DNA from 3 places in the Nonomuraea rubra genome. Region 1 is predicted to be linked to each of the others. Evidence: riboswitches for the same ligand, from Rfam matches in the RefSeq annotation. Region 1 holds a riboswitch; each other region holds the start of a gene.
What was found. A riboswitch is a leader RNA that binds a small molecule or an ion and turns the genes downstream of it on or off. The one in region 1 is predicted to bind thiamine pyrophosphate.
Positions count from the first base shown of each region.

Region 2: it holds a riboswitch for thiamine pyrophosphate, as region 1 does, so the genes downstream of both, HD593_RS38255 (FAD-dependent oxidoreductase) here and HD593_RS57275 (purine-cytosine permease family protein) in region 1, are expected to answer to the same signal.
Region 3: it holds a riboswitch for thiamine pyrophosphate, as region 1 does, so the genes downstream of both, thiC (phosphomethylpyrimidine synthase ThiC) here and HD593_RS57275 (purine-cytosine permease family protein) in region 1, are expected to answer to the same signal.

Region 1 covers NZ_JACHMI010000001.1:12,346,792-12,356,301, reverse strand. The annotation lists gene HD593_RS57290 (MFS transporter) at 1-899, opposite strand, end outside; gene HD593_RS57285 (winged helix-turn-helix transcriptional regulator) at 1,061-1,450, shown strand; gene HD593_RS57280 (rhodanese-like domain-containing protein) at 1,447-1,770, shown strand; TPP riboswitch at 1,825-1,939, shown strand; gene HD593_RS57275 (purine-cytosine permease family protein) at 1,930-3,249, shown strand; gene HD593_RS57270 (methylated-DNA--[protein]-cysteine S-methyltransferase) at 3,209-3,787, opposite strand; gene HD593_RS57265 (PAS domain-containing sensor histidine kinase) at 3,882-5,750, shown strand; gene HD593_RS57260 (ATP-binding protein) at 5,893-6,324, shown strand; gene HD593_RS57255 (YidC/Oxa1 family membrane protein insertase) at 6,321-6,968, opposite strand; gene HD593_RS57250 (DUF6412 domain-containing protein) at 7,059-7,256, opposite strand; gene HD593_RS57245 (hypothetical protein) at 7,263-7,436, opposite strand; gene HD593_RS57240 (response regulator transcription factor) at 7,531-8,226, shown strand; gene HD593_RS57235 (sensor histidine kinase) at 8,226-9,329, shown strand; gene HD593_RS57230 (hypothetical protein) at 9,353-9,510, opposite strand, start outside.
Region 2 covers NZ_JACHMI010000001.1:8,419,654-8,429,163, forward strand. The annotation lists gene metF (methylenetetrahydrofolate reductase [NAD(P)H]) at 1-690, opposite strand, end outside; gene HD593_RS38235 (polyprenyl synthetase family protein) at 783-1,850, shown strand; gene thiE (thiamine phosphate synthase) at 2,113-2,751, opposite strand; gene HD593_RS38245 (Rv2175c family DNA-binding protein) at 2,729-3,103, opposite strand; gene HD593_RS38250 (NAD(P)/FAD-dependent oxidoreductase) at 3,134-4,297, opposite strand; TPP riboswitch at 4,356-4,472, shown strand; gene HD593_RS38255 (FAD-dependent oxidoreductase) at 4,462-5,697, shown strand; gene thiS (sulfur carrier protein ThiS) at 5,694-5,894, shown strand; gene HD593_RS38265 (thiazole synthase) at 5,887-6,642, shown strand; gene pknB (Stk1 family PASTA domain-containing Ser/Thr kinase) at 6,748-8,673, shown strand; gene alc (allantoicase) at 8,709-9,510, opposite strand, start outside.
Region 3 covers NZ_JACHMI010000001.1:10,824,533-10,834,042, forward strand. The annotation lists gene HD593_RS49330 (AIM24 family protein) at 84-752, shown strand; gene HD593_RS49335 (ArsR/SmtB family transcription factor) at 867-1,169, shown strand; gene HD593_RS49340 (YbaK/prolyl-tRNA synthetase associated domain-containing protein) at 1,159-1,707, shown strand; gene HD593_RS49345 (cellulose binding domain-containing protein) at 1,694-2,755, opposite strand; gene HD593_RS49350 (universal stress protein) at 2,863-3,693, opposite strand; gene HD593_RS49355 (hypothetical protein) at 3,690-4,040, opposite strand; TPP riboswitch at 4,132-4,244, shown strand; gene thiC (phosphomethylpyrimidine synthase ThiC) at 4,237-5,781, shown strand; gene HD593_RS49365 (SDR family oxidoreductase) at 5,778-6,629, opposite strand; gene HD593_RS49370 (glycine betaine ABC transporter substrate-binding protein) at 6,670-7,626, opposite strand; gene HD593_RS49375 (ABC transporter permease) at 7,623-8,399, opposite strand; gene HD593_RS49380 (ABC transporter ATP-binding protein) at 8,396-9,510, opposite strand, start outside.

The DNA of each region.
Region 1 (9,510 bases):
AGCACCACGTCCGCGGCGGCCGCCAGCAGGGCCAGCCCCGTCTGGATGGTGGACCAGCCGCGCAGCTCCTGGAGGTACAGCGTGACCAGGAACTGGAAGCCGAAGAACGAGGCCGTGAGCAGCGCGGCCATGACGTTCGCGCGGACCAGCGGGCCCGAGCGCAGGATCCCGAGCCGGACGAGCGGGGCGGCGGAGCGGCGTTCGACGGCGACGAAGATCGCCAGCAGGGCCAGGCCCCCGGCGAAGGCCGCGGCCGTCAGGAGCGGGCCGTCGGAGAGGTGCTCCAGGCGGACGACGCCGTAGACGAGCAGGATCATCGCGCCGGTGACGCTGATCGCGCCCGCCACGTCGAAGCCGCCCGCCGCCCGGCGCTCCCCCTGGTCCTTGATCAGGGGGATGGCGGCGACCAGGATGACCAGCGCCAGCAGCACGGGGGCGAAGAACACCCAGCGCCAGCCGATCGCGGCCAGCAGCCCGCCGATCACCAGCCCGAGCGCGAAGCCGCCCGCGGCCGTGCCGGCGTAGATGAGCAGGGCCCTGTTGCGCTGGGGGCCCTCGGGGAAGTTCGTGGTGATCAGGGACAGGCCGGCGGGCGTCATGAACGCGGCGGCCACCCCGGTGACGAACCTGGCCACCAGCAGCACCCACCCCTCGTCCGCGAAGCCGCCGAGCCCCGAGAACAGCAGGAACACCACCAGCCAGAACAGGAACATCCGCCGCCGCCCCAGCAGGTCGGCCGCCCGGCCGCCGAGCAGCATGAAACCGCCGTAGCCGAGCACGTACGCGCTCACGACCCCGCTCAGCATGCCGGTGGACAGCCCGAGGTCGGCCCGGATGGACGGGAGGGCGACGTTCAGCATCGCCACGTCGATGCCCTCCAGGAAGATGGCCCCGCACAAAACGATCAGTACGCCCCAGGTACGGGCAGGGACAGACACAACAAACCCCCGGTTACTTCTAGGAAGGTCGGTTCTCTCTTGTAACCGCCCCACATCATGCGCCAGCATGGTTTCTTGTGGAAGAAGGCACTTCTCGATCACTCGGTTACTGCGAAGGCACCGTGGACGACGACTACGACGTGCGCCAGTGGGACGTGCGGGAGGACTGCGAGGTCCGCCAGATCCTCGACCGCATCGCTGACAAGTGGTCGCTGCTGGTGATCGCGCTGCTCGACTGCCAGAGCCTGCGCTTCACCCAGCTCCGCCGCGAGATCGACGGCATCAGCCAGCGCATGCTCAGCGTCACCCTGCGCCAGCTCGAACGCGACGGCCTGGTCAGCCGCACGGTCCACCCGGTCGTGCCACCCCGCGTGGACTACGCGCTGACGCCGCTCGGCCGCACCCTGCACCAGACCATCAAGTCCCTGGTCACCTGGACCGAACAGCACCAGGAGGAGATCATCGCGGCGCGTGCTTCCTACGACTCGCGACGCGAGATGATGGAGTCATGACCGTTCCCGAGATCGAGGCCAGCGCCGTTCCCGCAGACGCCTACCTGCTCGACGTCCGCGAGCAGGACGAATGGCTCGCGGGCCACGCGCCCGAGGCCGTGCACATCCCGATGACCCAGATCCAGGGCCGGGTGGACGAGGTGCCCGGCGACCGCACCGTCTACGTCGTCTGCCGGGTGGGCGGCCGCTCCATGAACGTGGCGGCCTGGCTCAACCAGCTCGGGCGCGACGCGGTCAACGTGGGGGGCGGCATGCAGGCGTGGGAGTCCGCGAGCAAGCCGATGGTCAGCGAGACGGGACAGCCTCCGTACGTGGCCTGAACTCGCCCACTATGGCGGTTTCGCCGTCATTGAGGCATGATGAGGGCGCCAACTACAGATCGTCGCGGGAGCTCGGGGTGCCGGGCTGAGAGGGCAGCTACTTGATCCGCTGCCGACCGCCTGAACCTGTCCGGGTAATGCCGGCGTAGGGAGTGTGCGATGACGCATGTCGCCGACGAAGTTCCGCTGACACTCGAAGGCCGGCCGCCGAAGACGCTGGGCGTGCTCGACCAGGGCGCGCTCTGGGCGAACCTCGGCGTCAGCCTCCTCGGCTTCTCCGGGGCGATGTTCCTGGTCAACCCGCTCGGCAACGCCCCGCTCAGCCTGGCGGCGGCGCTCGTGGCGACCGTGGTCGGCAGCCTGATCGGCACGGCCATGGTGGGGCTGTCGGCCATCCCGGGCACGCAGACGGGGCAGCCGGCGATGGTGCTGCTGCGCGGGCTGTTCGGGGCGCGGATCTCCTACATGCCGACGGTGCTGAACATCGTGCAGATGCTCGGCTGGGGCGCGTTCGAGCTCTGGGTGATCGCCACGGCCGCCGGGGCGATCTTTCCGGCGGTGCCGTACGCGGTGTGGGTGGTCGTGGCGGGGGTGCTGACCACCGCGCTGACGATCTGGCCGCTCGGGGCCGTCCGGGTGCTGCGCCGGTACGTCACGATCGGCGTCATCATCGCGATGGTCTGGTTCGCCTGGTTCTTCCTGCGTGAGGCGCCGGCGCAGGAGGGCGGCTCGTGGACCGCCTTCCCCGCCGCGGTCGACTACGTGATCGCGCTGTCGGTGTCGTGGGTGCCGATGGCGGCCGACTTCGCCCGGCACTCGCGCTCCACCGGCGCCGCCTTCACCGGGGTGGTCGGCGGTTACACGCTCGCCCAGGTGGCCTGCCTGGGGCTGGGCGTGTACGCGGTGGCCATCGCGGGCAACGCGGACGCCGTGTTCGGCACGTTCGTCGCGGTGCCGCTGGGCGCGCTGTTCTTCGCCATCCTGGTGCTGCGCGAGACCGACCAGTCCTTCGCCAACGTCTACTCCACCACGGTCTCGCTGCAGAACCTGATGCCGCGCGTGGACCGGCGCGCCTTCTCGGTCGCCATCGGGGTGCTCACCGTCGTGATCGCCCTGCTCGTGGACGTGACGTCGTACGGCGCGTTCCTGGGCGTGATCGGGGCGGTGTTCGTGCCGATGTTCGCGGTGCTGGCCGTGGACTACTTCCTGCTGGGCGGCTCCCGCCGCTGGAACACCGAGGAGAACGCGCCCTCGCGCTGGTCCATGCTGGTGCCGTGGGCGCTGGGCTTCGCCGCCTACTGGCTGACGACCTCGACGCCGACCATCGCGGCGTGGGACGGGTTCTGGGCGTCCGCGCGCGAGGCCATCGGCTTCACCCGGCAGGTGTGGATGAACGGCGCGCTGGGCGGGGCACTGGTGGCCGCGCTGGTCACGCTGCTCATCGGCCTGCTGGTGCGGAAGCCTTCCGTTCGACGTTGAGCAGGTGCTGCTTGGCGGACGCGCCGCCCGCGTAGTCGCCGAGCGCGCCGTCCTCGCGCACCACCCGGTGGCAGGGCACGATCACGCAGACGGGGTTGGAGGCCAGCGCGTTGCCGATCGCCCGCAGCGCGCGCGGCCGGCCGATGCTCTCGCCGATCCGCTCCAGCGTCGTGGTGGTGCCGTAGGGCACGGCCATGGTCTTCTGCAGCACCGTGCGCGCGAACGGCGTGGCCAGCGCCAGGTCCACCGGCGTGGCGAACGTGCGCAGCCGCCCGGAGAAGTACGCGTCGAGCTCCCTGCGCACCGGGTCGAGCCGCCTGGCTTCGGGCCCGATGAAGCTGCCCACATGCCTGGTGACCAGCTCGAACACGTCGTTCTCCGCCTCGAAGCTGCACGCCGCGATGCCCTTGCCCGTCACGGCCAGCACCAGCCTGCCCACGGCGCCGTCGTAGGTGCCGAAGGCGATGTCGGGCGGCGTCTCGCCCCGATAGGTGCTGGAGGTCACCCGCAACAGGGCATCGAGATCGTTGCTCGACATGCCTCGCACCCTCCCACCGCCGGGAATCACCGTGACCGCAGCGTATCGGACGGATCTCCCGACGCACCCACCGCACCGCGTGCACTATGGAGTAGTGGGGGACGAATGGGCCGGTAGTGACGATGAGATCGCACGCGCTGCGCTCGCCAGCTCACCCAACGCCGTCGTGGCGCTCGACAGGGACCAGAGCGTGCTGGTCTGGAACGCCGCGGCGGAGCGGGTGTTCGGGTGGAGCGCGGAGGAGGTGGTCGGGCGCAGGGCGCCCATCGTGCCGGACGAGCTGACCACCGAGCACACCGCCGCCCTGGAGCGGGTACGCACCGGCGAGCCCGTCTCGCTGCGCACCAGGCGCCTGCACAGCAACGGCACCCTGCTCGACCTGCGGGTGGACATCAGCGCGTTGCGCCTGGGCAGCGCCGTGGGCGGCTACGTGTGCGTCTACCACCCGGCGCTGGCCGACCACGTGGCCAGGGAGCGGGTGGCCCGCCGGGCCAGGCTCGTGCGCCGGCTCACCGACGTGGTCGGCGACATCAACTCCGAGCTGGAGCTGTCGGCCGTGCTGGACCGGATCTCGGCCAGCCTCACCGAGCTCACCGGCGCGGACGCGGGCGGGTTCGTGCTCATCGAGGGCGAACGGCTGCGCCTGGTCAGCACGTACCAGCTGCCGGCCTCGATCAGGGGCACCACCACCGAGCTGCGGACGAGCCTGGTGGACAAACTTTTACGCACCGGGAAGACCGTGCTGCTGGAGTCCCACGGGCTGGACGACCTGGTGTGGGCCCGGCTGAGCGGGCTGCACACGATCGCGCTGGGGCTGGCCGCCGTGGGCGGGCGGCCGTACGGCGCGCTCTACGCGCTGTTCGCGAACCGGACGCCGGGCCATCTGGAGCTGGAACTGCTGGAGCTGCTGGCCGGGCACGCGGGCATCGCCGTCGGCAACGCGGTGGCCTACCAGGAGGCGGTGCGGCAGCGGGCGCACGAGCGGGCGGTGTTCGACGCCAGCGCCGACGGCATCGCCCTGCTCGACCAGGCCGGGCGCGTCGTGCGCTGGAACCCGGCCGCGGCCGAGCTGACCGCGCTGCCCGGCGAGTCCGTCATCGGCGGGCCGCCGCCGTTCCCGGTGCCGGGGGCGGGTGAGAAGGGCACCTTCCAGCTCGACAACGGGCGGTGGCTGGACGTGGTCAGCGCCCAGATCGAGGAGACGGGCGAGGTCGTCGTGGACTTCCGCGACGTGACCGCGGCCAAGGAGCTGGAGGAGGCCAAGGACCTGTTCCTGGCCACGACCAGCCACGAGCTTCGTACGCCGATCACGATCGTGCGGGGGTTCGCCAGCACGCTCGACTCGCGCTGGGACAAGATGAACGATCCCGAGCGCCGCTCGGCCGTGCACACGATCGCCGAGCGGGCCAGGTCGCTGGGCGAGCTGATGGACCACCTGCTGCTGGGGGCCAGGGCGGGGGCCGACGAGCTGAAGGTGCGGATCGAGGAGTTCGACCTGGCCGAGCGGATCGAGGGGGCCACTCTGGGGCTGCCCGCGCTGTCGGACAGGCACCGGGTGGAGGTGGACCTGGCCGAGGGGCTGCCGTACGTGCTGGGCGACGCGCTGGCCACCGACATCATCCTCGGCCAGCTCCTGGAGAACGCGTTCAAGTACTCGCCCAGGGGCGGGCTGATCAGCGTCGGGGCCTGGCCGGAGGAGGACAACGTGGTCGTGGTCGTCGACGACGAGGGAGTCGGAATCGCCCCGCCTGACCGGGAGCGGATCTTTGAGCGCTTCGTCCAGGTGGACAGCGGCGACCGGAGACGGTTTGGTGGAGTAGGGCTCGGTCTCTACATCGTCCGCAGCCTCGCCAGGGCACAGGGGGGAGATGTCAGCGCGCATCCGAGGCCGGAAGGGGGCACCAGAATGCGACTCGTACTCAGGTGTGCTGCCCCTATCCGATCCGACACACCGATGCGGTAACGAGGTGGTCACAGTTGAGCTGATCTATCGTCCAATGTGTACAAGCTGTGATCGAGATGCGGTTTCTGGGATCGAGTAACGGGGCATTTCGGTCGTACCGGGGAGTGTTCCCGCGGGGGGCACAGGTAACGGGGAGGTGGGTGTGTCAAGCGTGGTGCTGCTGCCGTACGCGCCGTCCAGCGTTGCCGTCGCCCGCCAGCGTCTGAGCACTGACCTGCAGGACAGTGGGGTCTTTGCCGCCGCGATCGACGATGCCGTGCTGGTGGTGAGCGAGTTGCTGAGCAACGCGCTGCGGCACGCGCATCCGCTGCCGTCGGGCATGGTGAGGGTCGCCTGGCTGCGCAGCGACGATCACATCGAAGTGGCGGTGAGCGACGGGGGAGCGGCCACCGAGCCACGGGCAGGCCGCCCGACCCTGTCCTCACTCGGGGGCCGGGGGCTGGGCATCGTGGAGTACGTGGCGGAGAGCTGGGGGGTCAGGCACGACGGTGACACGACGACCGTCTGGGCCATCCTGCCCGCTCCGAGCCAGTCGATGAACGGGCAGGTGGCGGCCCTGCGAGAGGTCAGTTAGGCAGGCTGGAGCCTGCTGTTGAGCACTGCTCGTTCGGTGACGGCCCATGCCTGCGAGACGAGCAGGTAGAGCCCCGCGGCCAGGGGCAGGAAGAGCACGGCCAGCACCGAGCCGTACGGCAGCAGTCGCATGATCCTCTTCATCAGCTCCGGCTGCTCCTCGGCGATCTTCATCTGCCTGGCGGACAGCCATGCCGCCGCTGCGACCAGCACGATGACCAATACAAAGACCAAAAATGGTGCGCTGACCAGACCGTAATTAGCGATCACCCCCGCGACCTGCTGCCCCAGCGGTGCCCCGAAAAGCTGGTGACCGACGAGCGCGGTCGGATGCGTGGCGACGCTGTACATCAGCCACATGAACGGCAACTGCGCCAGCATCGGCAGGAACCCGGCGAACGGCGAGGTGCCCTCCTTGGCGTAGAGCGCGCTCAGCTCCCTGGACAGCCGCTCCGGGTTACGTGCATGCCGTTTCTGCAGCTCGCGCAGCTTGGGCGCGAGCCTCTCGCGGATCTTCATGGTACGGGCCTGGCGGACGTTGAGCGGCAGCAGCAGGAGCCGTACGGCCAGCGTGAACAGCACGATCCCGAGCGCGGCACTGCCGCCGGACATGCCGATGACGAACGTGACTAGAGAATCGATCATGAGCCCTGTTTCCTCGTAGGGGAATGTCCGGGCTCGCTCGAGGTCGAGAGAGCCCCGCTTGACGTGACATGACGTGGAAGCGGGGCACGCCTAAGGCGCTCGTGGACGCGACCGGCCGGCCGCGTCGGGGTCACGCTGCCGCTGGAAGGCCGTGCGGCGCGCGTAGGACAGCGGGAAGCTCGGCGGCTCCCCGCTGAGGATGGGCAGCAACGTGGCCGCCCACGTGGCCAGCAGCAGGATCGCCACCATGGTGATCCCCACCAGCCACGGATCGAACAGGAACTGCATCGAGCGTCAGTGGGAGCGGGACGACTTGCCCACCACGGCGACGGCCACGAAGACGAGGACCGCGATGACGCCGATGATCAGAGCGAGCTTGATCAGGCCTGCCAGCATCGGCAGCAGGAAATTGAACAGCACGAAGAGACCCAGCAAGGTCCCTATGACGAGCATCACGACTCTACCCATGGGGCCACCGTACGTCCTCGGGGCATGATCCGCGAGCCTTACGAAGCGATGACGCGTACATCACTCCCGGACCGCCCGGCCGTACCGTTGAGGGGTGAACACACGCATCCTGGTGGTGGACGACGATCCGACCGTGTCCGAGGTCGTGGCGCGCTATCTGGAGCGTGACGGGCACGAGGTCGAGTGCGTCGGCGACGGGGCCGAGGCGCTGCGCAGGGCGCTGGCCCGGCCGCCCGACCTCATGGTGCTCGACCTGATGCTGCCCAAGCTCGACGGGCTCCAGGTGTGCAGGAAGCTCAGGGAGCGCTGGCCCGTCCCGGTGATCATGCTGACCGCGCTCGGCGAGGAGATCGACCGCGTGGTCGGGCTCGAGACCGGCGCCGACGACTACGTGACCAAGCCGTTCAGCCCGCGAGAGCTGGCGCTGCGCGTGCAGTCGGTGCTGCGGCGGGCGCGCGGGGCCTCGGTCACCGGGGGCACCGGGGTGCTGCGTGACGGGGACCTGGTGGTGGACGTGGGGGCCCACGAGGTGCGGCTGCGGGGCGAGGAGGTGCTGCTGACGGCCCGCGAGTTCGACCTGCTGGCGCACCTCATGCGCAACCCCCGGCAGGCGTTCAGCCGGTCGGCGCTGCTGAACCAGGTGTGGGGGTGGTCGTTCGGCGACTCCTCGACCGTGACCGTGCACGTGCGGCGGCTGCGGGAGAAGATCGAGCCCGACCCGACCGAGCCGCGCAGGATCGTCACGGTGTGGGGGGTCGGCTACCGGTACGAGCCCATGGACGAGGCCTGATGCCCCGGCCGGGCGACCTGCCCATGATCGTGGCGGTCACCGCCGGGCTGGGGCTGCTGATCGCGCTCTCGGGCATCTGGCTGATGTGGCGGCTGCGTACCAGGTCGATCGGGGCGATGCTGGCCGTGGTCGTGGTGGTCGCCGTGACGGCCACGCTGGCCGGCGTCGTGGCGATCATCAACAAGATGATCATCGAGGGGGCGACCAAGGACTTCGTGCTGAGCGTGGTGGCCGTGGGCGGGCTGGTGGGACTGGGGGTGGCGTTCGTGCTGGCCAGGCGGGTGGTCGGGGAGAGCAGGCGGCTGGTGGAGGCCGTACGGGTCGCGCCGTTCACGGCCCCCCGTGGGCTGCCCGCCGAGCTGCAGACGATCGCGAACACCCTGGAGGAGGCGTACGCGCGGGAGCAGGCCCTGGAGGGCGCCAGGCGCGAGCTCGTCGCCTGGGTGAGCCACGACCTGCGTACGCCGCTGGCCGGGATGCGGGCCATGGCCGAGGCGCTGGAGGACGGGGTGGTGTCCGACCCGGAGACGGTCGCGCGCTACCACGGGCAGATCAAGCTGGAGGTCGAGCGGCTGTCCGCCATGGTGGACGACCTGTTCGAGCTGTCACGCATCCACGCGGGGGCGCTGCGGCTGTCGCGGGCCAGGATCGGGCTCGCGGACCTGGTCGCCGACACGCTGGCCGGCGCGGAGCCGCTGGCCAGGGCCAAGGGCGTGGTGCTCACGGCCGAGGCGTCGGCCGCCGTGCCCGTGGAGGCCGACGCCGGAGCCCTCGGCCGGGCCCTGGGGAACCTGGTGGTCAACGCCATCAGGCACACGCCGTCCGACCAGACCGTGGTGCTGCGGGCCGAGGTGGACTCCTCGGGGATGGCCTGTCTGTCGGTCACGGACTGTTGCGGGGGGATTCCCGAGGAGGACCTGCCGCGGGTGTTCGAGGTGGCCTTCCGGGGGGAGGCGGCTCGTACCCCTACCGCTGACGGAGGGGCCGGGCTCGGGCTGGCCATCGCGCAAGGGATCGTCGAGGCGCACGACGGGGTGATCGAGGTGGTCAACGACGGGCCGGGGTGCCGGTTCGAGATCCGGCTGCCCCTGGTCGGCAGTTGACGTCCCCTCTTTCAAGCCCTCTTTCAGGCGCTCTCCGGCAGGTCCCGGGGCTCGCCGAACGACTCGGCCATCGCCCGGAACGTCGGGCACGGCCAGCGCCACATGCAGCTCCGGCACCGCAGTATCGGGTGGGCGGTGTCGCTCGTGATGCCCCCCGCGTCCCGCGGCTGATGGAGGTCGA
Region 2 (9,510 bases), 3.9 Mb from region 1:
CGCGATCGTGCTCATCTGCGTGACCGGCATGATGCACGGGATGATCGGCGTGTCACAGCCCTGGGCCGCCACCCGGTCGCGCAGCCGCAGGTAGTCGTCGGCCTGGAAGAACATCTGCGTGATCGCGTAGTCGGCCCCCGCCCGGCACTTGCGGACGAAGTACTCGGTGTCGGAGTCGATGGACGGCGAGCGCGGATGCTTGTACGGGAAGGCGGCCACGCCGACGCAGAAGTCGCCGGCCTGCCGGATCAGCCGCACCAGCTCCTCGGCGTACAGCACGCCCTCGGGATGCTGCACCCACTCGCCCATGGGGTCGCCGGGCGGGTCGCCGCGGACGGCCAGGATGTTGCGCACCCCGGCGTCGGCGAAGCGGCCCACCAGGTGACGCAGCTCGCGGATCGAGTGGTTGACCGCTGTGAAGTGCGCCACAGGGGTGAGGGTGGTGTCGTGGGCGATCCGCTCGACGATGTCGACCGTGCGGTCGCGGGTGGAGCCGCCGGCGCCGTACGTCACCGACACGAAGGTCGGCCGCAGCGACTCCAGCTCTCTGATCGCCCGCCACAGCTGCCGCTCGCCCTCGTCGGTCTTCGGGGGGAAGAACTCGAAAGAGAACGACCGGCCACCGGAGGCGAGCATCTCGCGGACGGTGGGAACACGATCGGGCCGGATGGAGGATCGACCAAGCGCCATGAGGCAAGGTTACCGTCACATCCTCGAACCGGCGGGTGACAGGAGCCACCTGGAGATCCGTACCTGTCCTCCGGGCCACTAGTCTCAGGGGCATGACCACTGACGCCGCCGGCATGGAGACCCTGCGCGCCCAGGTGGAGCGTGCCCTCGCCGAGTTCGTCGAGCGGAAGCTGCCCTCCGCCGACGACCCCGAGTTCGCTCCATTGCGCACGGCAGCGGATGAGCTGCTGTCCGGCGGCAAGCGGCTGCGCCCGGCGTTCTGCTACTGGGGCTGGCGCGGCGCCGGCGGCACCGACGTGCCCGGCGTCTTCACCGCCGCGGCCTCGCTGGAGCTGCTCCAGGCCAGCGCGCTCGTGCACGACGACGTGATGGACAAGAGCGACCTGCGCCGCGGCATGCCGTCCGCGCACCGCCGCTTCCAGGCGATGCACGAGAAGTCCGGCTGGTACGGCTCGGCCGAGCAGTTCGGCGAGGGCGCGGCCATCCTGCTCGGCAACCTGCTGCTGATCTGGTCCGGCGAGATGTGGCGGACCAGCGACCTGCCGCGCGAGTCCCTGGAGGCGGCCCAGCCCGTCCACGACCACATGCGCAGCGAGCTGATGTGCGGGCAGTACCTCGACCTGCTGGAGCAGGCCAACGGGGAGAACACGTTCGAGTCGGCGCTGCGGGTGGCTCTGTTCAAGAGCGGCAAGTACTCGGTGGAGCAGCCGCTCAGGCTCGGCCTCGCGCTCGCCGCCCGCGAGCTCCTGCCGTGGATGGACGACCTGTGCACCGGGTACGGGCAGCGGGTCGGGATCGCCTTCCAGCTCCGTGACGACGTGCTCGGGGTGTTCGGCGACCCGGCGCAGACGGGCAAGCCGGCGGGGGACGATCTGCGGGAGGGCAAGCGCACGATGCTCGTGGCCCGCACCCTGGCCGCCGCCTCCCCTGCGGACGCCGAGACCGTGCGGCGGCTCCTCGGGGATCCCGAGCTGGACGAGGACGGGGTCGCCACGCTGCGGGAGATCATCGACGGCACGGGGGCGCTGCAGGAGTGCGAGGACCTGATCGGCGACTACCTGGAGCTGGCGCTGGCGGCTCTCGAAACGGCTCCGGTCACGCCGGAGTCCCGGGCCGCGCTCACCGACCTCGCCATCGCCGCCACCTCCCGCAAGACCTGATCCGCCACACTCGCACACCTCTGCCCGCGAGGCCCGCATGGCGCGCGAGCACCGCACCACACACGGCACCGCAAGTCAGACGCGGCACCGCAGGTCACGCGGGCACCTTGCGCCGCCGGCCTCGCATCACGCCCGCGCGTGCTGCGGGCACCGCCCCACCGTCGCCACGCCCGCACCGCAGGTCACGCGGGCGCTGCTGCTTGCGGGGCGCTGTGCGCGGGGATGACGGAGGCGCCCGCCGTGAAGGGCGGGCGCCCGGTAGTCAGCCGGCCGAGAGCCGTTTGGCGAACTCCGCCGCCGCCGCCCCAGGGTCGTCGGCGTCGGTGATCGCCCGCACCACCACCACGCGCCGCACCCCGCACGCCATCACCTCGTCCAGGTTGCCGAGGTCGATGCCGCCGATCCCGAACCACGGCCGCGAGGTCTCCAGCGACGCCGCGTGCCGCAGCAGCGGCGGGCCGGGAGCCGGGCGGCCCGGCTTGGTCGGGGTGGGCCAGGTGGGGCCGCAGCAGAAGTAGTCGACGCCCTCCTCCACGGCCGCGGCGGAAGCCTCGGCGGCGGAGTGGGTGGACCGTCCGATGACGATGTCGTCGCCGAGTATCTCTCGCGCGACCATCACAGGAAGGTCGTCCTGCCCCAGATGGAGCACGTCGGGCCGGGCGGCGTAGGCGATGTCCGCCCGGTCGTTGACGGCCAGCAGCTTGCCGTGCCGGTCGCAGGCGTCGCGGAAGACTTCGAGGAGCGCGAGTTCTTCGCGGGCCTCCAGGCCCTTCTCCCGCAGCTGGATGATGTCCACGCCGCCGGCCAGCACCGAGTCGAGGAACTCTGCCAGGTCGCCGCGGTCGCGGCGGCCGTCCGTGCAGAGATAGAGGCGGGCCTCAGAAAGCGAGGGCTTGGGCACGCCGCTTGACCTCAGTGTGACGGCCGGCCTTGATCGCCTCGATGGGCGACCCCGGCAGGGACTCGTCTGGGGTGAAGAGCCAGCGCAGCGACTCGACGTCGTCGTAGCCGGCGTCCTGCAACACGGTCAGCGTGCCGGGCAGGCCCTTCATCACGTCCTTTCCATCGAGGAACACCGCGGGCACCTGCGGCCCGCCGCTGCCCCGGCGCACGCCGAGGAGCTTGTGGTCCCGGAGGAGTTGCTTGGCTCGCCCGATCGGAAGATCGAGGCGCGTAGCCACTTCGGGGAGGGTGAGCCACTCGTCAACGAGCTGGTCGGTCTCCCGGTCGATCTGTGCAACAGAAAGCGTCACGAAACCACAACTACCACATGCCGTGCTTGCTCAAACAACACAATCTCGTAGGGGTACTTGTGGATCTACCAGGCGTTCCGCGTCGAGGCGCGAGCCTGCACCGATGATCCGCCGCCCCTGCACGAGGTCGCGGGGCCGGTCGACGGCGAGCACGGCGGCCAGGGTGCCGTCGCCGGCGAGCCAGACGGCCGACCACTTGCCCTCGGGCTCGCCGCGGTAGACGAGCCGATCGCCCGCCGGATGGTGGCCGGCGTACTGGAGCATGTGCCCGAACTGCTCGGACCAGAAGTACGGCACCGGATCGTACACCGCCTCCTCCCCCAGCAGCGTCGCCGCGGCCACGTCGGGGGCGTTGAGCGCGGTGTCCCAGTGCTCGACCCGCAGCCTGGCCTGCCAGCGGCGCGACCACCAGGCGGCGCAGTCGCCGACCGCGACGACGCCGGGCAGGGACGTGCGCAGGTGCTCGTCGGTGACGACGCCGTTGTGCAGGTCGATGTCGGCGTCGGCGAGCCATTCGACCGCCGGGCGCACGCCGATGCCGGTGACGACCACGTGGGCCTCGACGAACTCGCCGCCCACCAGCCGCACCCCGCCCTCGTCCACGGAGTCGACCATGGTGCGCAGCCGCAGGTCGATGCCGTCGTACCAGGGCAGTGTGCGCCCCCCGAGCTCGGCGCCGACCGCGGTCGAGAGCGGGGCGGAGGCGGACTCGACGACCGTCACCTCGCAGCCGGCGCGGCGGGCCGCGGTGGCGACCTCGGCGCCGATCCACCCGGCGCCGATGACGGCGACGCGGGCGCCGGGGACGAGCATGGCCCGCAGCTCGTGAGCGTCGTCGAGGGTGCGCAGGACGTGCTGGGGGCCGTCGCCGGGCAGCCGGATCGGGTCGGCCCCGGTGGCGATGACCAGGCCGTCGTAGGCGACCTCGCCCTCGGTGGTCTCCACGACGCCCGCGCGCAGCGACTTGGCGGCGACGCCCGGCCAGAACTCCACGCCGAGCGCGTCGAGGTCGGTGTCGACGAAGCTGGTGTCGGCCTCGCCCTTCAGCACGGCCTTGGACAGCGGCGGGCGGTCGTAGGGACGATGCCGCTCCTGCCCGATCAGGGTGATCCGGCCGGTGAAGCCGCGCCCGCGCAGGGCCTCCACCGTACGCACTCCGGCCAGGCCCGCTCCCACCACCACGACATGGTTCACGTTGATGACCATAACGGGGGGCGTGCGTGGACGTGGCACCGAGGCCGTAGGCTGTTCGGGTAAGACGCGCGGGAGTCCGGCCGTAACCGGGCTGAGAGGAAGGCTTTGCCGGGCCTTCGACCGCAAGACACCTGATCCGGATCATGCCGGCGAAGGGAGCGCAGGTGGATGTGATCGTGGGTGGCGGGGTCGTCGGGCTCTCGGTGGCCTGGCGGATGGCACGCGCGGGGCGGCCCGTCACCGTGGTGGACCCGGCTCCCGGCAGGGGGGCCTCGTACGCGGCGGCGGGGATGCTGGCCCCGGTCAGCGAGGTGACCTACACCGAGGCGCCGCTGCTCCGGCTGGGCGTGGCCTCCCTGCGCCGCTGGCCCGCCTTCGCCGCCGAACTGACCGCCGACGCCGGCCTGTCCACGGACGCCGGCCTGGTCGCGGGCACAGGGCCGCCATCGGGCATCGAGCCCGAATCCAGCGCCGGCACGAGACCCGGCGACGGGTCGGCCGCGGGCGCCGGGCCGGGGTTCGCCGAGGTACGCGGGCTGGACCTGCGGGCGGACGGGACGCTGGATGTGGCGTTCGGGGCCGACGACATGGCGGCGCTGGGCGAGCTGGCCGCGTACATGGAGAAGCTGGGCCTGCCGGTCGAGCGCCTCACCGGGCGCGAGTGCCGCCGCCTGGAGCCCATGCTGGCCCCCTCCGTGCGCGGCGGCCTGCTGGCGCCCGGCGACGCGTGGGTGGACCCGCGCCGCGTGACGGCGGCCCTGCTGGCCGCGCTGGAACGGCTGGGCGTCCCGCTGGTGCGGGCCCGGGCGGCCGAGTTCCTGTACGAGGGCGGCCGGGTCGCGGGAGTCCGCCTCGCACCGCCACCGGCCCCCGAGGACGGCATCGGACGGGAGGTGCGGGGCGACCGGGTCGTGCTGGCGGCGGGCGCGTGGAGCTCCGAGCTGGCCGAGGTGCCGGTGCGGCCGGTCAAGGGGCAGATCATGCGGTTGCGCTCCCCGCAGCCGCTGCTCGGCCGGTGCGTACGCGGCACCGTGCACGGCTCGTCCGTCTACCTGGTCCCCCGGGGCGACGGCGAGCTCGTGGTCGGGGCCACGCAGGAGGAGATGGGGTTCGACACCAGGGTGACGGCCGGCGGGCTCTACGAGCTGCTGCGGGACGCCAGGGAGCTGGTGCCTGGCGTCACCGAGCTGGAGGTCGCCGACGTGGTGGCGGGGCTGCGGCCGGGGACGCCGGACAACCTGCCGCTGATCGGCCCGAGCGGTACGCCGGGGCTGGCGTACGCGACCGGGCACCACCGGGGCGGCGTGCTGCTCGCCCCGCTCACGACCGCGATCCTGCTGGGCGAGGAGAGCGAGCTGGCGGCGCTGTGCGCGCCCGGGAGATTTCGGGAAATTTCATGATTGTTGTGATCAACGGTTCGACCCACGAGGTGGCCGACGGCATGACCGTGGCTCAAGCCGTACATACCCTGACCTCGGCCACCACCGGAGTGGCCGTGGCCGTGAACGACGAGGTGGTCACGCGCGGCGCCTGGGAGACGACGGCGCTGCGCGACCGTGACCGCGTGGAGGTTCTGACGGCGGTGCAAGGTGGATGATCTGATCATCGCCGGGGAGAAGTTCTCCTCCCGGCTCATCATGGGGACGGGCGGCGCGCCCTCGCTGGAGGTGCTCGACCAGGCGCTGGCGGCGTCCGGCACCGAGCTGACGACGGTGGCGATGCGCAGGCTCGATCCCGGCGCCCGCGGCTCCGTGCTGGACGTGCTGCGCGAGCGCGACATCAAGGTGCTGCCCAACACCGCGGGCTGCTTCACCGCGGGCGAGGCCGTGCTGACGGCCCGGCTGGCCAGGGACGCCCTGGGCACCAACTGGGTCAAGCTGGAGGTCATCGCCGACGAGCGCACGCTGCTGCCCGACCCGATCGAGACGTTCGACGCGGCCGAGCGGCTGGTGGCCGACGGGTTCGTGGTGCTGCCGTACATCGGCGACGACCCGGCGCTGGCGCGGCGGCTGGAGCAGGCCGGCTGCGCGGCCGTGATGCCCCTGGGCGCGCCGATCGGCTCGGGGCTGGGCATCCGCAACCCGCACAACATCGAGCTCATCGTGGAGGCCGCCTCCGTCCCGGTGATCCTCGACGCCGGCATCGGAACGGCCAGCGACGCCGCGCTGGCCATGGAGCTGGGCTGCGACGCCGTCCTGCTGGCCACGGCCGTCACCAGGGCGCAGCGGCCCGATCTGATGGCCTCGGCCATGAAGGCGGCCGTGGTGGCCGGCCGGCTGGCGCGGCAGGCGGGCCGCATCCCGCGCCGCCGCTACGCCGAGGCCTCCTCCCCGATGACGCCCTGAGCCCGGGCGCGGAGGCGTTCCGGCAAGCACGTTACGGGAACGTCTCCGCATCGGTTTCGGGCGCCGGGGCCATGTCGGTGGCAAATCGCCCGTAAACTCAGCGGGGTGGATACGACGACTGCGGACCCCCTGGTCGGGCGGCTCCTCGATGGGCGCTACCGCATCGAGAGCCGGATCGCCCGGGGCGGTATGGCGACCGTCTACCTCGCGCTGGACATCCGGCTCGACCGGACGGTGGCGCTGAAGGTCATGCACCGCTCGCTCGCCGAGGACCCGGCGTTCGTCAGAAGGTTCATCGGCGAGGCCAAATCGGTTGCCAGCCTCTCGCACCCCAACGTGGTGCACGTCTTCGACCAGGGCACCGACAACGACGTCGTCTACCTGTCGATGGAGTACGTCCCGGGCCGGACCCTGCGCGACATCCTCCGGGAGCGCGGCAGGCTGCCCGCCCGCGAGGCGCTCGAGATCATGATCCCGGTGCTCGCCGCGCTCGGCGCGGCCCACCAGGCCGGGATGGTCCACCGTGACGTGAAGCCCGAGAACGTCCTGATGACCGACGACGGCCGGGTCAAGGTCGTCGACTTCGGCCTGGCCAAGGCGATCGAGGCGACCAACCAGACCCGTACCGGCGTGATGATCGGCACGGTCGGCTACATGGCGCCCGAGCAGGTCATCACCGGCGCCGCCGACGTGCGCAGCGACGTCTACGCCGCGGGCATCATGCTGTTCGAGCTGGTGACGGGGCAGCAGCCGTACGACGGGGAGACCCCGATGTCGGTGGCCTACCGGCACGTCCACGACACGGTCCCGGCGCCGTCGTCGCTGGTGCCGGAGGTGCCGCCGCTGATCGACACGCTGGTGGCGGGCGCGACCGCGCGCGAGCCGGAGCACCGCCCGGCCGACGCGACCGCGATGCTCGTGGCCGCGGTCGACGCGCACCGCATGCTGCCGCGCACGACCGTCCCGCCGGGCACCGGCCCGGTCCTGTCGCACTCCCAGCCGCTCGCCGCGCCCCCCGGCACGGCCTCGGCGCCGTTCGGCGCGCCGTCGATGCCGCGGCCCGCGCCCGCGCACACGCTGGTCCAGCCGCGGGCCGAGGTGCCCGAGCAGCGGCGCGGGTTCCGCCCCAACTGGTTCCTGGTGGCGCTCGCCGCCGTGATGGTCGTGGCGGTCGGGCTGACCGGGTGGTACTTCGCCCAGCCCGAGTACGTCAGGGTGCCCGACCTGGTCGGGCAGAACCTCACCGCGGCGGAGAAGAACCTCGCGGGCGCCGGGCTGCTGATGCGCAAGGCCGAAGGCCAGTACGACGAGAAGGTGGCCGAGGGCCTGGTCCTCAGCACCGATCCGGCGGCCGACGCCGAGCTGGAGAAGGGCTCCACGATCACGCTGGTGCTCTCGCTCGGCCCCAAGCGCATCGTGGTGCCCAACGTCGAGGGCAAGACCCCCAACGAGGCGCGCGCCGAGATCGCCGGGGCCGGGCTGACCGTCGGCACCGTCAAGCGCCTGGCCAGCCAGGACGTCGAGCGCGACAAGGTGATCCGCACCTCCCCGCAGTCGGGCGAGAGGCTGAAGGAGGGCACCAAGGTCAACATCTACGTCAGCGCCGGGCTCACCATGCCCGACGTGGGCGGGATGCCGAAGGACCAGGCCGCCGAGTTCCTCAGCCGCCAGGGCTTCCAGGTGCAGGTCAACGAGGTCGACGACGACGCGGAGCCGTGCACGGTCATCGCCCAGGCGCCCAAGGCCAAGGCCGAGGTCGACAAGGGCGCGCAGGTCATGGTGACGGTGGCGCGCTGCCAGACCGACATCTGGGACTTCTTCCGCAGGCACGGCGAGGCCAGGGACGGCGACCAGTTCGCCCTGGTGCCGGGGGTGATCGGCAAGAACGTCAACGACGCCAAGGCCGAGCTGGAGGCGCTGGGCTTCCAGGTGCGGGTGCAGCGGCTCGGCGGTGGCGGCGTGGTGCAGTACCAGCGGCCGCTGCCGAACAGCGAGCGCCCGGCCGGCAGCACCGTCTACCTCTGGCAGTGAGCCGGACGCGCGTGCCCGCAGGGGCACGCGCGGGGTCAGGCCAGGTGGCCGTGCAGGCGGACCCTGGCCAGGCCGCCGTCCGGGTAGATGTCCACGCGCACGTGCGTGACCGGCTCCGCGGAGCCGAGGCGGAAGCGGTGCGGCGTGTCGGGCTGGAGGCGGGTCCTGGGCAGCAGCTCGACCTCGCGCTCCCCGTCCAGCCCGGTCAGCGCCACCGCGGCGGGCGCGTTGAACAGCAGGTTGGTGGTGTCGATCTCGGCCAGCCTGACGACGCCGCGCCCGGCCAGCCGGATGACGAGCCAGTCGTTGCCCCCGCCCCGCCGCCGGGCGGTCTCCCAGCCCTCCGCCTGGTGCCTGGCCAGGCCGGGCGCGATGACGTTGTTGGGCGCGGAGTAGAACTCGTCGGAGCAGGCGGTGACGAGCCCGCCGTTGGCGAGTGCGGCCAGGTCGAGCCCGAGCCCGTCGTGGACGGTCAGGTCGGGGCGGGCCTCCCCGTGCACGCGCAGCCGGGCGACGCCGCCGTCGGGGTGGATGTTGAGCCGTACGTGGGTGTAGCGGCCCTGGTCGAGCACCTCGAAGGCGTGCTCGGCGTCTCCTCCGAGCTTCGAGAGCGGCACGAGCTCCGTCCACGGCGCCGCCAGCACCTCGTCCGGTGACGGGTGCCCGCCGACGGCCGTGGCCTCCACGGAGGCGTGGGTGGGGTAGTTGCCCTTGAACCAGGCCGTGTCGATCACGACCCCGCGGATCACGCCCGGCACCCCCAGCCGTACCAGGGCCCAGTCGTGCCCGGGCGCGCGCCTGCGCCGGGTCTCCCAGCCGTCGTACACCTGACCCTTG
Region 3 (9,510 bases), 1.5 Mb from region 1:
CAGACTCACGCGTACGTCGTGGGCCGGGAGTCGCCGGCGCGAGTAGCCACACTTGAAGGTCAGAGCCAGGAAAGGGTTGGAACGTGCGTAGCTCGATTTTTCAGAATCTGGATCCCCAGCAGTTGCCTCCGGGGTTCGCGCTCGAGAACCGCAAGATGTTGCGGGTCCAGTTGCCGCAAGAGGTGCTGGCCAAGCAGGGGTCCATGGTCGCCTTCCAGGGGCAGATGGACTTCGACTACGAGGGCTCGGGCGGGCTGGGGAAGCTGTTCAAGAAGGCCATGACGGGCGAGGGTGCCTCGCTGATGCGGGTACGCGGTGAGGGCCTGCTCTACCTGGCCGACAACGCCGACGACATCCACCTGTTCTACCTGGAGAACGAGGGGATCACGGTCAACGGGCGCAACCTGCTGGCCTTCCAGCCGCAGCTCACCTGGGACATCCAGCGGGTTCAGGGGGCCGGGGTGGCGGCCGGCGGGCTGTTCAACACCACGATCACGGGCACGGGGTGGGTGGCGGTGACCACGCATGGCACGCCGGTGTTGCTGGACGTGGCGCGGATGCCGACGTTCGCGGACGGGCAGTCGGCCGTGTGCTGGAGTGCGGGGCTGCAGGTGGGAGTCAACCGGACGATGAAGGTGGGGGCGCTGATCGGGCGGGGAAGCGGGGAGGCCATGCAGCTGGCGTTCAGGGGGCAGGGGTTCGTGCTGGTGCAGGCCAGTGAAGGGGTTCCGGTGGTGCAGGCCTCCCGCTGAGCCGATGGTGCCGGCCTCCCGCTGAGCCGCTGGTGCAGGTCCCGCGGCGTGCCGGTGGTGCAGGCCCCCTGACCAGCACTGGACAGGTAATTAGCTAATTGCCATAATGGCTTTGTGCTGGACGTCGACCTGGTCAAGGCGCTGGCCAATGACAAGAGGCTGCTGATCCTGGAGTGGTTGCGCGAGCCCGAGCGGCACTTCCCGCCGCAGCGCGACGGCGATCTCGTACGTGACGGCGTGTGCTCGCTGTTCATCGCCGAGAAGCTGGGGGTGAGCCAGCCGACCTGCGGCGAGCATCTCAAGGTGCTCGCCAAGGTGGGCCTGATCCGCGGCCGGAAGATCAAACAGTGGGTGTTCTACCAGCGGGACGAGGGCCGGATCGCCGCGGCGAAGGAGTTGTTGAGCAGTGACTGGTGAGCCGTACGCCGCCTACGAGCGCCTGATCGCCGACCTGGACGCCGCGGGAGCACGTTACCGGCTGATCGACCACGCGCCCGAGGGGCGGACCGAGCTGGTCAGCGCGCTGCGCGGGCACGACGTCTCGCAGGCCGCCAAGTGCCTGATCGTGATGGTGAAGATCGGCAAGAAGCAGACCCGGCACGTGCTGGCCGTCGTGCCCGGCGACGCGCGGCTCGATCTGCAGGCCGTCAAGGCGCTGCTGGGCGGCACGTACGTGGCCTTCGCCGGCACCGAGAAGGCCGAGGAGCTGGCGGGCAGCGTGAGCGGGACCGTGCTGCCGTTCAGCTACGACCCCCGGCTCGAGCTGGTCGCGGATCCTTCCCTGCTGGACCAGCCCGAGCTGTACTTCAACGCCGCCAGGCTCGACCGCTCCCTGGCGCTGGCCACCGACGACTACGTACGGCTGGCGGCTCCCCGGCTGGCACCTATCACGAGCAACGAGACCGCCGTAATGAGCGAAGAAGCCGCCGGCGAGGCCGCCGTTACGAGCAGGTAGGTGCGGGGGCGGGGTTGGTGCCGTTCCAGGAGCCGAGGAAGCCGAACGTGGTCGAGGCCCCCGGCGTGAGCAGGCCGTTCCACGAGGTGTTGCGCACGGTCACCGAGGACCCGCTCGCGCTCAGCGTCCCGCCCCAGAGCTGGGTGATCTGCTGACCGCCGGCGAACGTCCAGGCCACCGCCCAGGCGGACCGGGACGTGGTCCCGGTGTTCCTGACGGTGACCTCGCCCTGGAAGCCGCCATGCCACTGCCCGGTGACCTTGTAGGTGGCCGTGCATCCACCAGGCGGAGGCGTGGTGGTGGTGACGGTGGGGGTGGCGGTGCCGCCGCCGGCCATCGCGTCCACCAGCGCCGGGTACCACTTGTCGGACATCTTCTGGTCACCCGACGCGTTAGGGTGCACCCCGTCGTAGGTGTCGGTGCCCGTGCTGAACCCCGTCCACTGGTCCACCACGATGATCGGCGACTGCGGGGTGGTGGTCGCGGCGGCCCAGGCGGGGATGGCGTTGTTGAAGTTCACGGTGCGCTGGGCGCATTCGCCGCAGGTGGACGGGTTCATCGGGATGATCTTGGCGACGAGGATCTTCATGTTCGGGTTGCTGGAGCGCATCTGGTTCACCAGCGTGGTGAAGGCGCCGAGGATCGTCGCGGGCGCGATGTTGCTCCAGACGTCGTTGGTGCCGAAGTGCATGAGCACGATGTCGGGCTGGGTGGCGGAGAGCCAGCCGGGCAGCAGGTTCTGGCCGGCGACGTTGGTGGCGAGGTAGCCGCCGTGTCCCTCGTTGTCGCCGTCGTGGGCCACCCCGCAGCCCTGCGGCGGGAGGGTGCCGACGAAGTCGACGTTCGTGTGGCCGGCGCTCTGCAGGCGGTTCCAGAGCAGGGCCCGCCAGCAGCCGGGGGATCCGGTGATCGAGTCGCCCAGGGGCATGATCCTGATGGGGGCGGCGCTGGCCGTGGCCGTGGTGGTGGCGGATAACGCGGTGGCGATCAACACCGCGGCGGCCAGGGCCGCCAGCGCGGCCAGCACGGAGCCGGTCTTGCTGCGCATCGTGTGCTCTCCCGTCGTAGCCTGCGCAGATCGTAGGAGCGGCGGCGCGGCGCCGGGAAGCACGACGATCATGGCGGGGGGCTGACCTGGGAGTACGGATGTAACTTTCAGCCGCGTACCACGGCCAGCGGGCACGGCGCGTGGTGCAGGAGGGCCTGGCTGATCGAGCCGATGAGCATCCCGGCGAGCTGCCCGTGCCCCCGCGTACCCACCACCAGCAGGTCGGCGCGGGCGGAGGTCTCCTTCAGCACCTCCACCGGATGCCCGTGCACGACCTCCGCGATCACGTGCACGCCCGGATGCCGCTCCCGGTGCGGGGCCAGCGACTCCTTCAGCGAACGCAGGGTGTCCTGCTCGCGCTCGCGGGAGGCCGGCTCGAAGCCGCCGGGATGGGGCCAGGCCCAGGCCCGTACGGCACGCAGCCGCGCGCCGCGCAGCTCGGCCTCGGCGAAGGCGAACCCGAGCGCCCGCGCGGCGCCCGGTGAGCCGTCGGCCCCGGCCACGATCTCACCGCGCGGGGACGCGGGCGGCTCGTGGATCAGGACGACGTCCGTACGGGCGTGCGCGGCCGTCCCGTACGCGACCGATCCGATCAGCAGCCCCCGCACCCCGCCGATCCCCCGGCTGCCCACGACCAGCAGCTCGGCCCCCTCGGACGCCTTGATCAGCGCCGAGCGGGGGTCGCCCGGCAGCAGCACGCCCTCCATGCGCACCTGCGGCCACACGCGGCGCGCGCGGTCGCAGGCGGCGCTGAGCACGGTCTCGGCGCCGTCGCGCATCCACTGGGCCACCTCGGCGTAGTGGACGGCGCCCTCGCACACCCACCTCGGCACGGCGTGCGCCACGGTCAGCGGCTCCTGCCGCAGCTCGGCCTCGGCGGCGGCCCAGCCGGCGGCCTCCAGCCCGGTACGGGAGCCGTCCACTCCTACGACGATCATGACAGTGCGTAACATTCCACCTCGGCACGGCGGAACGGCACTCCCTGTGCCCTGGAGTCCCGGGTGCATCTGCGCTCGGCCTTGCTGAGCTTGAGCGTGCCGCACACGGTCACGCCGGAGTAGGTCCGGCAGTCGAGCGCCGGGTCGGCCTGGCCGACGCGGTACATGCGCTTGACCGCCGCACGGCATTTCGCCTTCCCCGTATCGGCGTAGCGGCACTGGGCGATCAGAGTGTCGTACTGTTCCTGGCTGACTTCGTGCTGATCCATGCCGTCCCCGGCGGCTGCGGTGGCGCCGGACGCGGCCATCACGACGAGTAGTCCTGCGACAGCGGCGAATCTCTTCATGTTTCCCCTGATGGGGACCCTACCGCTCACGGCGACCGGCAAACCTCGCCTGTCAGGGTTTCGGGTGGGGCGGAGCGTGGGTACGATCATCGCCGTCCAACGCGGGAGCCCGGTGGGGACCGGGCTGAGAGGACGGCTGACAGCCGCCGACCGCCAGAACCTGCTCCGGATAATGCCGGCGAAGGGAGTTTGCGCGATGAGTAGCGCGCGCTTTTCCAAGGTCTACAGCGGTGAGCTGCGGGTGCCGATGCGCCAGGTGCACCTGTCGAACGGCTCGTCGGTGACGCTGTACGACACCTCTGGCCCGTACACCGACCCCGCCTACGAGCCGGACCTGCGGCGGGGCCTGCCGCACCTGCGCGCCGGGTGGATCCGCGAGCGCGCGGCGGCGGGGCAGCCGGTCACGCAGGTCGGGTGCGCCCGGCGCGGGCTGGTGACCAGGGAGATGGAGTTCGTGGCCGTGCGCGAGGGCGTCACCCCCGAGTTCGTACGTCAGGAGGTCGCCGCCGGCCGGGCCATCATCCCCGCGAACGTCAATCACCCCGAGTCCGAGCCGATGATCATCGGCCGCAACTTCCTCGTGAAGATCAACGCCAACATCGGCAACTCCGCCGTCACCTCCTCCATCGAGGAGGAGGTCGAGAAGATGACCTGGGCCACGCGCTGGGGCGCCGACACGATCATGGACCTGTCCACCGGTGCCGACATCCACGAGACCCGCGAGTGGATCCTGCGCAACTCCCCCGTCCCGGTCGGCACCGTCCCCATCTACCAGGCGCTGGAGAAGGTCAAGGGCCGGCCGGAGCTGCTGTCGTGGGAGGTCTACCGCGACACGCTGATCGAGCAGTGCGAGCAGGGCGTCGACTACGTGACCGTGCACGCGGGGGTACGGCTGGCGCACGTGCCGCTGACCGCGGGGCGCAAGACCGGCATCGTCTCGCGCGGCGGCTCGATCATGGCGGCCTGGTGCCTGGCGCACCACCGCGAGAGCTTCCTGTACGAGAACTTCGCCGAGATGTGCGAGATCCTGGCCCGCTACGACGTGTCGTACTCGCTGGGCGACGGCCTGCGCCCCGGCTCGATCGCGGACGCCAACGACGAGGCCCAGTTCGCCGAGCTGCGCACGCTGGGCGAGCTGACGGGGACCGCCCGCGAGCACGACGTCCAGGTGATGATCGAGGGGCCCGGCCACGTGCCCATGCACAAGATCAAGGAGAACGTCGACCTGCAGCGCGAGCTCTGCGACGACTCCCCCTTCTACACGCTCGGCCCGCTCGTGACGGACATCGCCCCCGGCTACGACCACATCACCTCGGGCATCGGCGCCGCCATGATCGGCTGGTACGGCACGGCCATGCTCTGCTACGTCACCCCCAAGGAGCACCTCGGCCTGCCCGACAAGGACGACGTCAAAACCGGGGTGATCACGTACAAGATCGCCGCGCACGCCGCGGACCTGGCCAAGGGGCACCCGCAGGCCCAGGCGTGGGACGACGCGCTGTCGGACGCGCGGTTCGAGTTCCGCTGGGAGGACCAGTTCGACCTGTCGCTCGACCCGGAGACGGCACGCTCGTTCCACGACGAGACGCTGCCGGCCGCGCCCGCCAAGACCGCGCACTTCTGCTCGATGTGCGGGCCCAAGTTCTGCTCGATGCGGATCAGCCACGAGATCAGGGACGCCGGGTACGCGGAGAAGGCGGCCGAGTTCAGGCGGCTCGGCGGCAACCTCTACGTGGACTAACCCGGCAGGGTCTCCCCGCCGATCGGGGCCAGCACCTCGCCCGTGTAGTACGACGACAGCCGGTTCGCGGCGAAGAAGACGTACGAGGGGGCGATCTCGTCCGGATCGGCGGGCCGTCCCATCGGCACGTGCTCACCGAACTTGGCCACCTTCTCCTCCGGCATGGTCGCCGGGATCAGCGGCGTCCACACCGGTCCCGGCGCGACGGCGTTCACCCGGATGCCGCGCTCGACCAGGTTCTGCGCCATGGAGTAGGTGAAGGCGTTGATGGCGCCCTTGGTGGCGGCGTAGTCGATCAGCGACTTGTTGCCGCGCAGGCCGTTGATCGAGGAGGTGTTCACGATGGCCGCGCCCTCGCGCAGGTGCGGGAGCGCGGCCTTGGTGACGCGGTAGTAGCTGTGGATGTTGACGGCGAACGTGTGCTCCCACTGCTCGTCGTCCAGCTCCTCCAGGCCGCTCACGGGCTCCTGATAGGCCACGTTGTTCACCAGCACGTCCAGGCCGCCCAGCTCGGACACCGCCTGCTCCACGACGGAGGCGCAGTGGGCGCGGTCGCCGAGGTCGCCGGGCAGCAGCACGCAGCGCCGCCCGGCCTCCTCGACCAGCTTGCGGGTGTGCGCGGCGTCCTCGTGCTCGCTCAGGTACGCGATCGCGACGTCCGCGCCCTCCTTGGCGAACGCCACCGCGACCGCCCGGCCGATGCCCGAGTCGCCGCCGGTGATCAGCGCCTTCTTGCCGTCGAGCAGGTCACGGCCCACGTAGTCACGCATCTCGTCGCGTGGCTCCGGCGCCATCTCGCCGGTGTGGCCCGGGTAGGGCTGGGTCTGGGGTGGTGGTGTCTGCGACATGTCCTGCGGCCTGCCCTTGATCGGGTATGGCTAACACCGGCTATTTCACGAATCCTTGTGACCTGAGCCAGTCGCGGGCCACCAGCACCGGTACGTCGCCGTCCACGTCCACCTGGGCGTTGAGGTCCTGCATCACGTCGTTGGTCAGCTTCGCGCTGATGGGCGCGAAGATCCGGGCGATCTCCGGATGCGCGTCGGCGAGGGGGCGGCGCATGGTCACCGCCGCGTTGTACTGCGGGAAGAAGTGCCTGTCGTCCTCCAGCAGGACCAGGTCGAGCGCCTTGATCCGGCCGTCCGTGGTGCTGACCAGGCCCAGCGCGCACTGGCCGCTGGCGATCGAGTTGTACAGGATGCCGACCGCCACCCGGCGGACGTTCGCCCTAGGGATGTCGCCGCCGTAGGTCCAGCCGTAGCCCCTGAGCATGCCGAGGAAGCCGTCGTCGCGGCCGAAGGCCTCGTGGTCGACGCAGAACGTGCGCTCCGCCGTGGGGATCTTCATGACGTCCGAGATCTTCGTCAGGCCGTACCTCTCGGCGGTGGCGCGGGTGGCGCCGATCGAGTAGCTGTTGTTCAGCGGTGCGGGAGGCAGCCAGACGATGCCGTTCTCGCGCAGGTCGAGGTCGCGTACGGCCTCGTACTGCGCGGTCGCGTCCGGGATCGGCTTCGCCTGGCCGAGGTAGGTGATCCAGCCGGTGCCGGTGTACTCCCACATGAGGTCGGCGTCGCCCCTGGTCAGCGAGGCGCGGGCGTTCACGCTGCCCTGCACGTTCGTCTGGTCGGCCACGTCCGCGCCGGCGGCGGTGAGGGCGAGCACCGCGATCTTGCCGAGCACGAGCTGCTCCGTGAACTCCTTCGACGTCACCCGGATCGGCGTGCCTTCGAGGCCGGGCACCGGCCGGATGCTGCCCGGCTCGACCGGCGGCACGAACGACGAGGCGGGCCGCAGCCCGCACGCCGTGACCGCGACGAGCAGCAGCACCGCCGGGAGTGCCCTCACGAGAGCCCCTTCGGCGAGAGGTAACGCTGCGCGAGCCCGCCCAGCCAGTCGATGAACAGCGCCAGCACCGCGATCAGCACGCATCCCGTGATCAGCACGAGGTTGCGCTGCGTGCTCACCCCCGTGGTGATCAGGTCGCCCAGCCCGCCGGAGCCGATGAACGCCGCGATGCCGGCCGTGCCCACGTTCAGCACCAGCGTGGTCCGCACGCCCGACAGGATGACCGGCACCGCCATCGGCAGCTCCACCTTGAACAGCACCCCGGCCGCGGACATGCCGATGCCCCTTCCCGCGTCCACCAGCCGCGGGTCCACCTGCTCGATCCCCACCATCGTGTTGCGCAGCGTGGGCAGCAGGCTGTAGGCGAACAGCGCGACCACCGCCGTCCAGAACCCGATCCTGAACAGCACCGCCAGCAGCACCACCAGGCCCACCGCCGGGGTGGCCTGCCCCAGGTTGACCAGGGACAGCACGAGGGGCGTCGCCCTGCGCAGCGCCCTCCGGGTGAGCAGCACGCCCAGCGGCAGCGCCACCACCAGCACCAGCACCGTGGAGAAGAACACGAGCTGGATGTGCTCCCAGGTGCGCCTGAGCAGGAACGTCAGGTTCAGCGAGCCCCGCTCGATGCTGTCGAGCGGCGCCACCTGCGTGTAGACCACCATCGCCACGCCGATGAGCACGTAGCACAGCGGCGGCAGGATCACGTGCCACGACCGCCCGATCCGCGGCTCCGGGGTGGTGGCCTCCCTGGCCGCCGCGCTCTCGACGGTCACCGGGGCTCGCCCCTGCGCAGGCGGCGCTCCCGCTCACGGGCCTTGATGGACTGGATAGCGTTCTGCACCGTGGCCAGCGACAGCGCCCCCGCGTACGCCCTGCGCCTGCCGAGCACCGGCAGGAAGTCGGTGTCGGCGTTGAGCAGCGTCTCCAGGGCGTCCTGGAGGGTCATGCGGTGGCCGATCGAGCCGGTGATGGGGTCGCCGGCCGTGCCGACCGGGCCGTGGATCCCTTCCAGGTCGCTCTGGGCGACCCACCTGAGCGGGCGGCGCATGCCGTCGAGGACCAGCGCGTAGCCGCGGCCGTCGAGCTCGACCTCGCGTACCAGGTCGCGCGCGTCCATGTCCTCCGTCGCGTACGGCACCTGGTCCAGCTCGATGTCGCCCACCTGGGTCAGGCGCAGCAGCCGCATCGAGGAGCCGGCGCCGAGGAACTGCTCGACGTACTCGCTGGCCGGGTTCGTCAGGATCTCGGCCGGTCTGGCGTACTGCACGACGTGGCCGGGGCGCTGCATGATCGCGATGTGGTCGCCTATCTTGAGTGCTTCGTCCACGTCGTGGGTGACGAACACGATCGTCTTGGCCAGCTCCTCCTGCAGGCGCAGCAGCTCGTCCTGGATGCGCTCGCGGCTGATGGGGTCGAGCGCGCCGAACGGCTCGTCCATCAGCAGCACGGGCGGGTCGGCGGCCAGCGCCCTGGCCACGCCGACGCGCTGCTGCTGGCCGCCGGAGAGCCGGCGCGGGTAGCTGTCGCGGAACCGCCCCGGCTCCAGGCCCACCAGCGTGAGCAGCTCGTCCACCCGCTCGGCGATGCGCCTGCGGTCCCAGCCGAGCATCTTCGGCACCTGGGCGATGTTGGCGGCCACCGTCATGTGCGGGAACAGGCCGGCCTGCTGGATCACGTACCCGATGTGCCTGCGCAGGCGGTCGGGGTCGATGTCGCGGGAGCTCTGGCCGCCGATGACGATGTCGCCCGAGGTCGGCTCGATCAGGCGGTTGATCATGCGCATGGTGGTCGTCTTGCCGCAGCCCGACGGGCCGAGCAGGACCACGATCTCGCCTGCCGGGATGTTCAGGTCCAGCTCCTGTACGGCCGGCTCGCCGCCGCCGG